DNA from 2 places in the Neobacillus sp. YIM B06451 genome. Region 1 is predicted to be linked to the other one. Evidence: riboswitches for the same ligand, from Rfam matches in the RefSeq annotation. Region 1 holds a riboswitch; the other holds the start of a gene.

What was found. A riboswitch is a leader RNA that binds a small molecule or an ion and turns the genes downstream of it on or off. The one in region 1 is predicted to bind cyclic di-GMP.
Region 2: linked by a shared signal. The riboswitch ahead of RB160_RS11775 (DUF5667 domain-containing protein) and the one ahead of RB160_RS02885 (response regulator) in region 1 are both predicted to bind cyclic di-GMP.

What each region holds. Positions count from the first base shown of each region.
Region 1 is NZ_JAVFKJ010000001.1:600,761-604,938, reverse strand. It holds gene RB160_RS02895 (dicarboxylate/amino acid:cation symporter) at 1-696, shown strand, start outside; gene RB160_RS02890 (CsbD family protein) at 797-997, shown strand; cyclic di-GMP riboswitch class I at 1,270-1,356, shown strand; gene RB160_RS02885 (response regulator) at 1,418-1,798, shown strand; gene RB160_RS02880 (M15 family metallopeptidase) at 1,836-2,408, opposite strand; gene RB160_RS02875 (hypothetical protein) at 2,807-3,214, shown strand; gene RB160_RS02870 (hypothetical protein) at 3,428-3,700, shown strand.
Region 2 is NZ_JAVFKJ010000005.1:152,776-156,953, forward strand. It holds gene RB160_RS11765 (pyroglutamyl-peptidase I) at 1-175, opposite strand, end outside; gene RB160_RS11770 (gamma-glutamyltransferase family protein) at 190-1,794, opposite strand; cyclic di-GMP riboswitch class I at 2,013-2,099, shown strand; gene RB160_RS11775 (DUF5667 domain-containing protein) at 2,175-3,653, shown strand; gene RB160_RS11780 (GNAT family N-acetyltransferase) at 3,786-4,178, opposite strand, start outside.

The DNA.
Region 1 (4,178 bases):
ATGTATTATGCCCCCATCGGCCTGGGTGCCTATTTTGCCACGGTCATCGGCGAACTTGGCCCTCAGATTTTGGAAGGCTATTTGCGAACATTCTTGTTGTATCTCGGCCTTTCCGTCCTGTACTATTTCGGTTTCTTCACGCTGTACGCTTTTATTGCCGGTGGTTCGGCCGGAGTGAAGATTTTTTGGAAAAATGTCATTGCCCCTTCTGTTACGGCAATCGCAACATGCTCAAGCGCGGCCTGCATACCGGTTAACCTCGACGCGGTAAAAAAGATGGGCGTTCCAAAGGATATCGCCGAAACAATCATCCCGCTTGGAGCAAATACACATAAGGATGGCTCCGTGTTCGGCGGCGTATTGAAAATCGTTTTCCTTTTCGGCCTTTTCGGCAAGGATGTGACAAGCCTTTCAAGCATCGCAAGCATCCTAGCCGTTTCGTTCCTGGTTGGCGCGGTCATGGGCGCGATTCCGGGCGGCGGCTTTATTGGCGAAATGCTGATTATAAGCGTATTCGGATTTCCGCCTGAGGTATTGCCGATCGTCGCCGTCATTTCAACGATTATCGATGCGCCGGCAACCTTGCTTAACTCTACTGGCAACACAGTATGCGGAATGCTCGTTTCCCGCCTTGTGGAAGGAAAGAACTGGCTGCAGGCAACCATCAAAGGGAAAGCGAACCATTTCGCCTCCTAAAAAGCTGCCCTCACCCCTTCACTCTTCACTTATCTTGTTTTAACGCCTCCTTTTAAGGGTAAAAAAAGAACAGAGGCAGAACAACAAGGAGGGTTCAATTATGAACAGAGATGAAACAAAAGGTGCATGGGACCAACTGAAAGGTGAAGCCAAAAGGACTGCTGGAAAGGCAACGGGCAATGAATCGCTTGAGGCTGAAGGCAATTTTGACAAAGGCAAAGGCGAGGTTAAAGAAAAATACGGCGAAGCCAAAGCCCGGCTTGCGAGTGAGTTTAATAACATGATAGACAAGACGAGATAGGATAAAAGTTCGAGCCGCCAGGACAATTCCAGGCGGCTTTTTTAAAATAAATGACCAGCTGTAGCCCATCCCAACGAAATTTGGGAAAGCTGAATGGCGGCATTCGCCATAATCCCCGAAAATTTGATTTTCCCAACTACCTCCAAACTAATTTGCATATCTTCAAACCCCAATGAATTAAGGTTTTATTCATTCTCAGGGGAATGTTTGTTCTCCCATTCTTTTAAAATAGGACTATAGTCCCGTGTTATTACTAGTAAGGAATGCTACTATTTGGGAAAGGGCAAATTTTACGAAAGTAAAAGACGCAAAGCCACGGGCCTAAAACAAGAAATTGTCATGGCAGCCGGGCTGCAGTACGCTTATAATCCCAAAACCTTTCCTGATTTGCCTTTTAAAATGGCGAAGGGGTTCTTGGCAATGAAATCAATACTCGTAGCAGACCGATCCATCTTTATTCGGAGCGTACTTAAAAAAAAGCTTTACAAAACTGATTATAGGGTCATGGCTGAAGCAGACAATGGAAAACAGGCCGTCCTGAAATACAGGACCGGATTTCCCGATGTTGTCATGCTCGAATTTTTATTACCCCAGTTGAATGGCTTTGAAACGCTTCAGGAAATTATCCGTATCAATCCGGAAGCAAGGGTCTTTATGATGTCGACCTTTACGGATGAATGCCTTGAACGGCAATCAAGGGAAATGGGAGCAAGCGGCTTCATTCTCAAACCGGGATTTGAAGGGTTGCTAACCGCCCTTGATGCTCTTGGAACACCAGTTTCGAACCTGAAAGGAACATAAGAAAAACGGCAGTAATGCATTCCGCACTGCCGTTTTTTCATCCACTTTGTTCATTCGTATCAGCCACTGCCCGTTCCCGAGGCCTTTTTCCCCTCTGCAGTTCACTGATTGAGAGCCCGAAGGTCATTTGCAAATGTGGGTAGTCCTTGAACCGTTCCCAATCTCCACCCCATTCGAATCCCATTCCTTTCGCCATCAATCCAACTTCCTCCCAATCCCGCCGGCCATTTCCATTCATATCATGGTCTGTATCCCAAATGAGCGATCCATCCTTGCCAGTTAAAGCAAAATCGACAGCAAGGCCATAATTATGGTATGATTCTCCACCGCGCGCATAGGTGACGATTTGGCCTCCATCGGAACGCCCTATTGCATAAAGTCGATTCTGCTCCTCAACTGTCCTGAACCCCTCAATCAGCTGGATTGTAATGCCTTTTTTCGCCGCTATCGAAACGAGTTCCTCCGCTTTTTCCCTCACCACTGGATGAAGGTCTGTGGGCATCGGGACATTTCTTCCGTTATTGTTGCCCGGGTAGCCCAATGCCTTCCATACAAGAAAAAGGACTGCCGCGATTACCAATGCAGCCCCAAACCGATTTGCTTTTCGCATTTCTCTCTCCTACTGTGTCAATAAACATGTGATACTCTTATTTTATCTTTGTTTTCCACCATAAATCCATTCTTTTGTTTTAAGCTTCAATTTAAAGATTTAAAGTTCGGCCCAGATTGGCGACTCGGTAAAAGAAACTCTCTCCAGACAATTTCATAAAAATCCCTTTACAATTATTTTAATTTTCAGTATTTTAAATTTACTTAAAGGGCAAAATGGTGTATGATTATGGGAAGAACAAAAAAGGAAATATTTTCTACAACTGATGCGGCTGCCTGATGAGTATGAAGGCGGCTGTTTTTGTCCCAACCATTCCAGGTTTCTTGCAGAGCAATTTTATCTTCCCAACTTTGTTACGGCAGAAAAACAACATTCTTTCCGGAAAGAAGTGATGAGGATTGAGATATCATCTGGCAGCTGCATTTCTCTTTTGGTCCATTGGCTTGTTGCGTCCTCCTGTATCAGAAGTGCTGATTGTTTCATTGATGATTGCTGGCTTGCTGGCGTTTTTCCTTTTTATAAAAGAAGTTCTGGAAACCGTTCGCGCCCGTTTTCTCGTCTTGGCTGTTAAAGCGGAACAAAAAGGTTTGGAGGAGCTCTCTTGCTTCACCGGGAAGTTCGTGGAAATTAAGGATGGCTATATTCCTTTAAAGGCGGATTTTACGTACATCATTTTTTCCAATGGTGATCATGATATTCCATTGTTCTGCAGAAATTCAGCTGTTGCCCAAAAAGCCGCCCAATCAGGAAAAACAGTCCGGGTATATTATGACGATTATATTTTGGTTGACATAAAGGAGGTTTGATAAGATTCTTTCAGCCAATCATTTACCATACCCCTCTTACATCCCCATTACAAACACATTATATTTTATTACAATGTCCACCTGCCCCGTTTTCCCGTACCCGAGTCTGGTATGATAGAATATAGGGCTAGGGCGGAACCGCCAATGGTGAACTATTTTTCCAACCGAATGCCAAGGGAATTTTGGAATGTTATATAAAAGGGGCTGGGAAAAATGAAGATTGACGAACTTCGCCATTTGGCAGAGGAATTGAAAGAGGTTCCTTATATCGGATCCGATGTCACTCATGTTTTTTCCCTCGACAACAAGGAATTGATTAAATTGAAATATGATAAGGAACTTGACTTATTCCGCGTGACATCAATGGAACGGAATACCGCGGAAAATTACAAACAGGCCTTCCAAGCGGCGGATGCCATTAAAGCAGTATTGGACGCCTACTCAGGAAACGAAAAACACGGCCAAAGCATCTTGCCGCGTTCTTAAACAACAAAAAAGTGAACCTTTCATCAATGGGCATCCTGTTTGTCCATACCTATATCCTGCTGTTCGACTGAAACTTAGGCGGTGGCCTTACTGCCTTGAACATCTTAGGTGAAGCTATTTATCATCGTTACCCATCTGATTTACTTTGATTAAAAACAGGTTAAAACCGAAAAACATTCCGTTTTTCGGTTTTGTCTTTTTTAAAATTGGGAAAAAGTTAGGATGTGAAACCGCCGTTGTCATGGGACCATTCTTTGGCTCGCTTACGTACGGGCCTGCTTGAATAGGAGGAGATTACGATAAAACCGGTACATTCAATTCGAAGCGGCAGCCGCCACAGTGTCCAAAGGTTTTCCACTGGCATCGGGTATTTCTCTTTTGACTATCCAAGGTTTTCAGCAAAAATTATCTGCGAGCCATCAACTGGCGGATATGAAAGAGATTGCTATTCGTATAAACAGGTTTCCGGGATTCCGTA
Region 2 (4,178 bases), on a different contig from region 1:
CGCGCATTTTTTCCAAAAGCCGCCCGGCAGATGAGTTATAGTCCACAGGCAAAAGCAAGCCTGTAATTTGGTAACCGCTAATTTCCTGCCCGTCCAAAGCGGTTACAATCTTTTCCGTCGGATTGATCGGAAAGGACAAAAACGGCTCAAAGCCAGTCAAAAGCAATTTCTTCACTTATAAACCCTCCTCTACCAGCTGGCAATGCTGCCATCGGTCCGATGCTCGGTACCGCCCGTCAGCACGCCTGTCTGCGGGTCCCGGACGATAATTTGCCCGCGCCCGAAGCCTCCTGAATCATAGGCCACCGAAACTGCATGCCCTTTGGCGGCAAGCTGTTGGATAACATAATTCGGAAACTCATGCTCTACATCGACCCGAAGCCCCTCGATCCATTGCCAACGCGGTGCATCCAGGGCAGCCTGCGGGTTCAGGCCGAAATCGACCATATTCATAACGACCTGTACATGCCCTTGCGGCTGCATGAAGCCCCCCATCACGCCAAACGGGCCAATCGCTTCCCCGTCCTTCGTCAGAAAGCCCGGAATAATCGTATTGTAACTCTTCTTGCCCGGCTGCAGGCAGTTCTCATGATTTGGATCAAGCGAAAAATCGACGCCGCGGTTCTGCATGGCAATCCCGGTTCCAGGCACCACAATCCCCGAGCCAAAGCCCATATAATTGCTCTGGATAAAAGAAACCATGTTCCCTTCCCCATCGGCTGTTGCGAGATAGACAGTGCCTCCTTTTGGAAGGCTGCCTGGCTCAGGCACCTGTGCTGTTCCCTGAATATTCGCACGGGCATTTTTCGCGTATTCTTCCGATAAAAAGTCATCCACTTTCGCCCTCATCGTGCGTGGGTCGGAAATATAGGCTTTTCCATCCGCGAACGCCTGCTTCATCGCTTCAAGCTGGATATGGATGGCATCCGGGCTTTCCCGGTGCGTAAAATTGTATTCTTTTAAAATATTCAACGCCATCAGGGCAATCAGACCCTGCCCATTCGGGGGGATTTCCCAAACGTCATACCCCTTGTAATTGACGGAAATTGGTTCGACCCATTCCGCCTGGTAGGCCGCTAGATCCGATTCGTCAAGGAAACCACCGGCTGCTTTTGAAGCAGCAGCAATCTTCTCAGCGAGACCGCCGCGGTAGAAGCTTTCCGCCTTTGTCTCCGCAATCTCCCGCAGTGTGCTGGCATGGTCGGGCGACTTCCACATCTCCCCTGGCTCCGGCGCCCTGCCGTCTGGCGTAAACAACTTGAACCACTCATCAAATTCCGGCCCATTCAGCCTAGTTTGAAAAATTTTGTGTGCCCTCGCCCAGTACTTCGCGGTGATTGGCGACAATGGGAAACCATTTTCGGCATACTCGATGGCGGGACGGAGAACCTCTGTTAGAGGCAGCCTCCCAAATCGTTCGGACAGCATCGCCCACGAAGACGGTACCCCTGGAACGGTAACAGGAACCCATCCGGCCAAAGGCATTTTTTCATGCCCAAGCTGTTTGACTTTGTCGATTGAAATGCTTGCAGGCGACGGCCCGCTCCCATTCAAGCCGAATAGCTTGTTCTGTGTCCAGACGAGCGCGAACGCATCCCCGCCAATCCCGTTTGACGTCGGCTCAACGACAGTCAGGCAGGCAGCTGTAGCAATCGCCGCATCAATCGCATTCCCTCCCTGCTGAAGAATGCGCAGCCCGGCCTGGGCCGCAAGCGGCTGCGATGTGGCAACCATTCCGTTTCTCGCAATCGCCGCCATCCGGCGTGATGCAAATGGATAATTTAATAGTGACAAACCCTTTTCCCCCCGGCAATAGAACATAGTTTTTTAGAAACATTGCCTTCTGTTTACACTCGGAGCCATGGTTTATTTCGGTAAAAATGGAATTACTTCGTTACACGAAAAGTATACCAAAAGACCCTTTCAGCTGTCTAAAGGTTCTGAAAAATAGAAAACAAAAATTTTGCTATTTTTATAATTGGAAAATTATTTTATACTAAAATTGCAATTAAACTCCGAAAGGGCACACCTGGGGAAACCCGGCGCCGCAAAGCTATAGGGGCTTCGACTAACAACGGTCATGCCAGCCAGCTGCCGAAGAGCTAAGAAGGTTCGGATAAACTTCTTAATCTCCCTTCGGTTTTAATTGTAATAAAATCATGGGAGAGAAAGAGATGAAGAAATTTGTATTTACCGCCGCATTGGCGGCAACCCTTGCGTTTGGGACAACCGCCAGTGCAAGCGCAGAGCTTGAAGGCACGGCGGGAACGACCCCTGACCAGTTCCTTTATAGCTTCGACCAGCTTTTTGAGGACCTGAGGCTATTTTTTACGTTTGATTCGGAAAAGGAAGCTAGCCTGTTGATGGAATTTGCAAAGGAACGCCTGGCGGAAGCAGCTTTGATGACTACTAGCGAAAAGACGGAATTTGTAAGTGGCGCGGTCGCGGATTATGTCAAACTCTTGGAATCGGCCAAAGAAACAGTTTCTGAGGTTATCGCCGATGAAGATGCTTCGGATGAATTGAAAGAGGAATTAACAAACAAACTCGAAGAAACGGCTGAACTTGACGAGGTAGTTGAAGGCCAGCTTGAAGAAGAAGAGCTGGAAGAGGCAGCAAAGGTTATTGACGATGCTTATTTGGTCGCGAACGTTGTCAAAGGCTTCGATACGGAAACAGTCAAGGAGCTCCGCACAAAGGAATTCGGCTATGGGGAAATCACAAAAATAATCTCTCTTTCAGAACTAAGCGGCAAAACGATTGAAGAGTTAACAGCTTTGCTGGCAGAACAGGACATCGATGAAGTCATGGCCGACCTTGGTGTTACGATGAACCAAATCAAATCTATCGTCCTTGATAAAAAAATTGCATACCTGGAAAATTCACTTGCGGAAGCAGGAGAAAATGAAAATTCCAAACAGGTAAAAAAGCTTGAAAAGAAACTCTCAGTCTTGACTGCCAAAAAAGAACGATTTGCCGCGAGGGACGAAGAGAAAGAGGATGACGGGCAGGAAAGTGAAACACCTGCAGAATCCGGAGAAACCACGGATGGGGAACAAGCTGAGGATAACGGCGGTACTCCGGCTCCTGCAAATGAAGAACAAACTGGAAGCGGCCAGGGTACCTCCGGTGAAGAAACATCCAACGATGCAGCTTCTGATAAAGTAGCCGAAACGGCCGATAACGAAACCACTGAGACGCTGACAGCAGCTTCTGCTTTGTCCAAAAAAGAAATAGCTGTAGTCACTTCTTCAGTCGCGAAAAAAGAAAAGCCGGCAAAACAGACTCCTGATACTGTTAAAAAGGACAGCGGGACTGGCAAGGCATCCGGAACAGTGAAGAAGGAAAGCGCGTCTGCCAAAAATGAAAAAGAAAACGTAAAGGCGCAGCCCCCTTCGCAAACCGCCACAGAAACAGATGCGCTGAATAAAAAGGCAAACGAACCTGCACAAAAAGAAAAAGCGGCTGAGGAATCAAAAAAGCCAGCTGATTCAGGCCAAAAAGGGAAAGAAACCTCTGAACAAGCTAAAGAGGAAAAAACAAAAGACGAAGCACCCGGCGGCTCTGATAAAGGCCAACAGCAAAAGCCTGAAAAAGAAGCGAAAGAAGAGAAATCCGAAAAAGAAAATGCAAAACAAAAAGGCGGGAAATAACCCGCCGCCTCAGAGGCACCATCCAAAAGGGTGGTGCTTTTTTAATGTTTTCAAAAACCCGAGCATAAAAGGACTACTGTTATTAACGATTTAACGTACTGTAGTATTCTATCTTTTCAAAATAATGCTCTATTAATCAAGCTCAAGATGGAAAGCATACTGTTCCCCAATCCTGCCCATAATCCTTCTGCCCCGGTCGACGAAACCGGACTTCCGATAAACGTGTTGCGCGGCGACGTTGGCGTGGTTCACCGCAAGGATTATTTCCGTTTTATCAGGAAAATTCTGTTTAACAAATCCGCCAAGCTGCCGAAGAGACAGTGTAGCGATCCCGAGGCCCTGATAGCTGCTGTTAATCGAATAGGCCCTCAGCAGGATGTCTTCCTTATTCTCCGTAAACTTGGCAATCCCTTCTCCTTCATGCAGGACGAAAAACCCGGCAGGCTCACCGTTGTACATAATCACGACAGGATGCCTGCCGCTCTCCTCCTCGCATGCTTTTAACGCCTCCAAAGGCATCGCCGT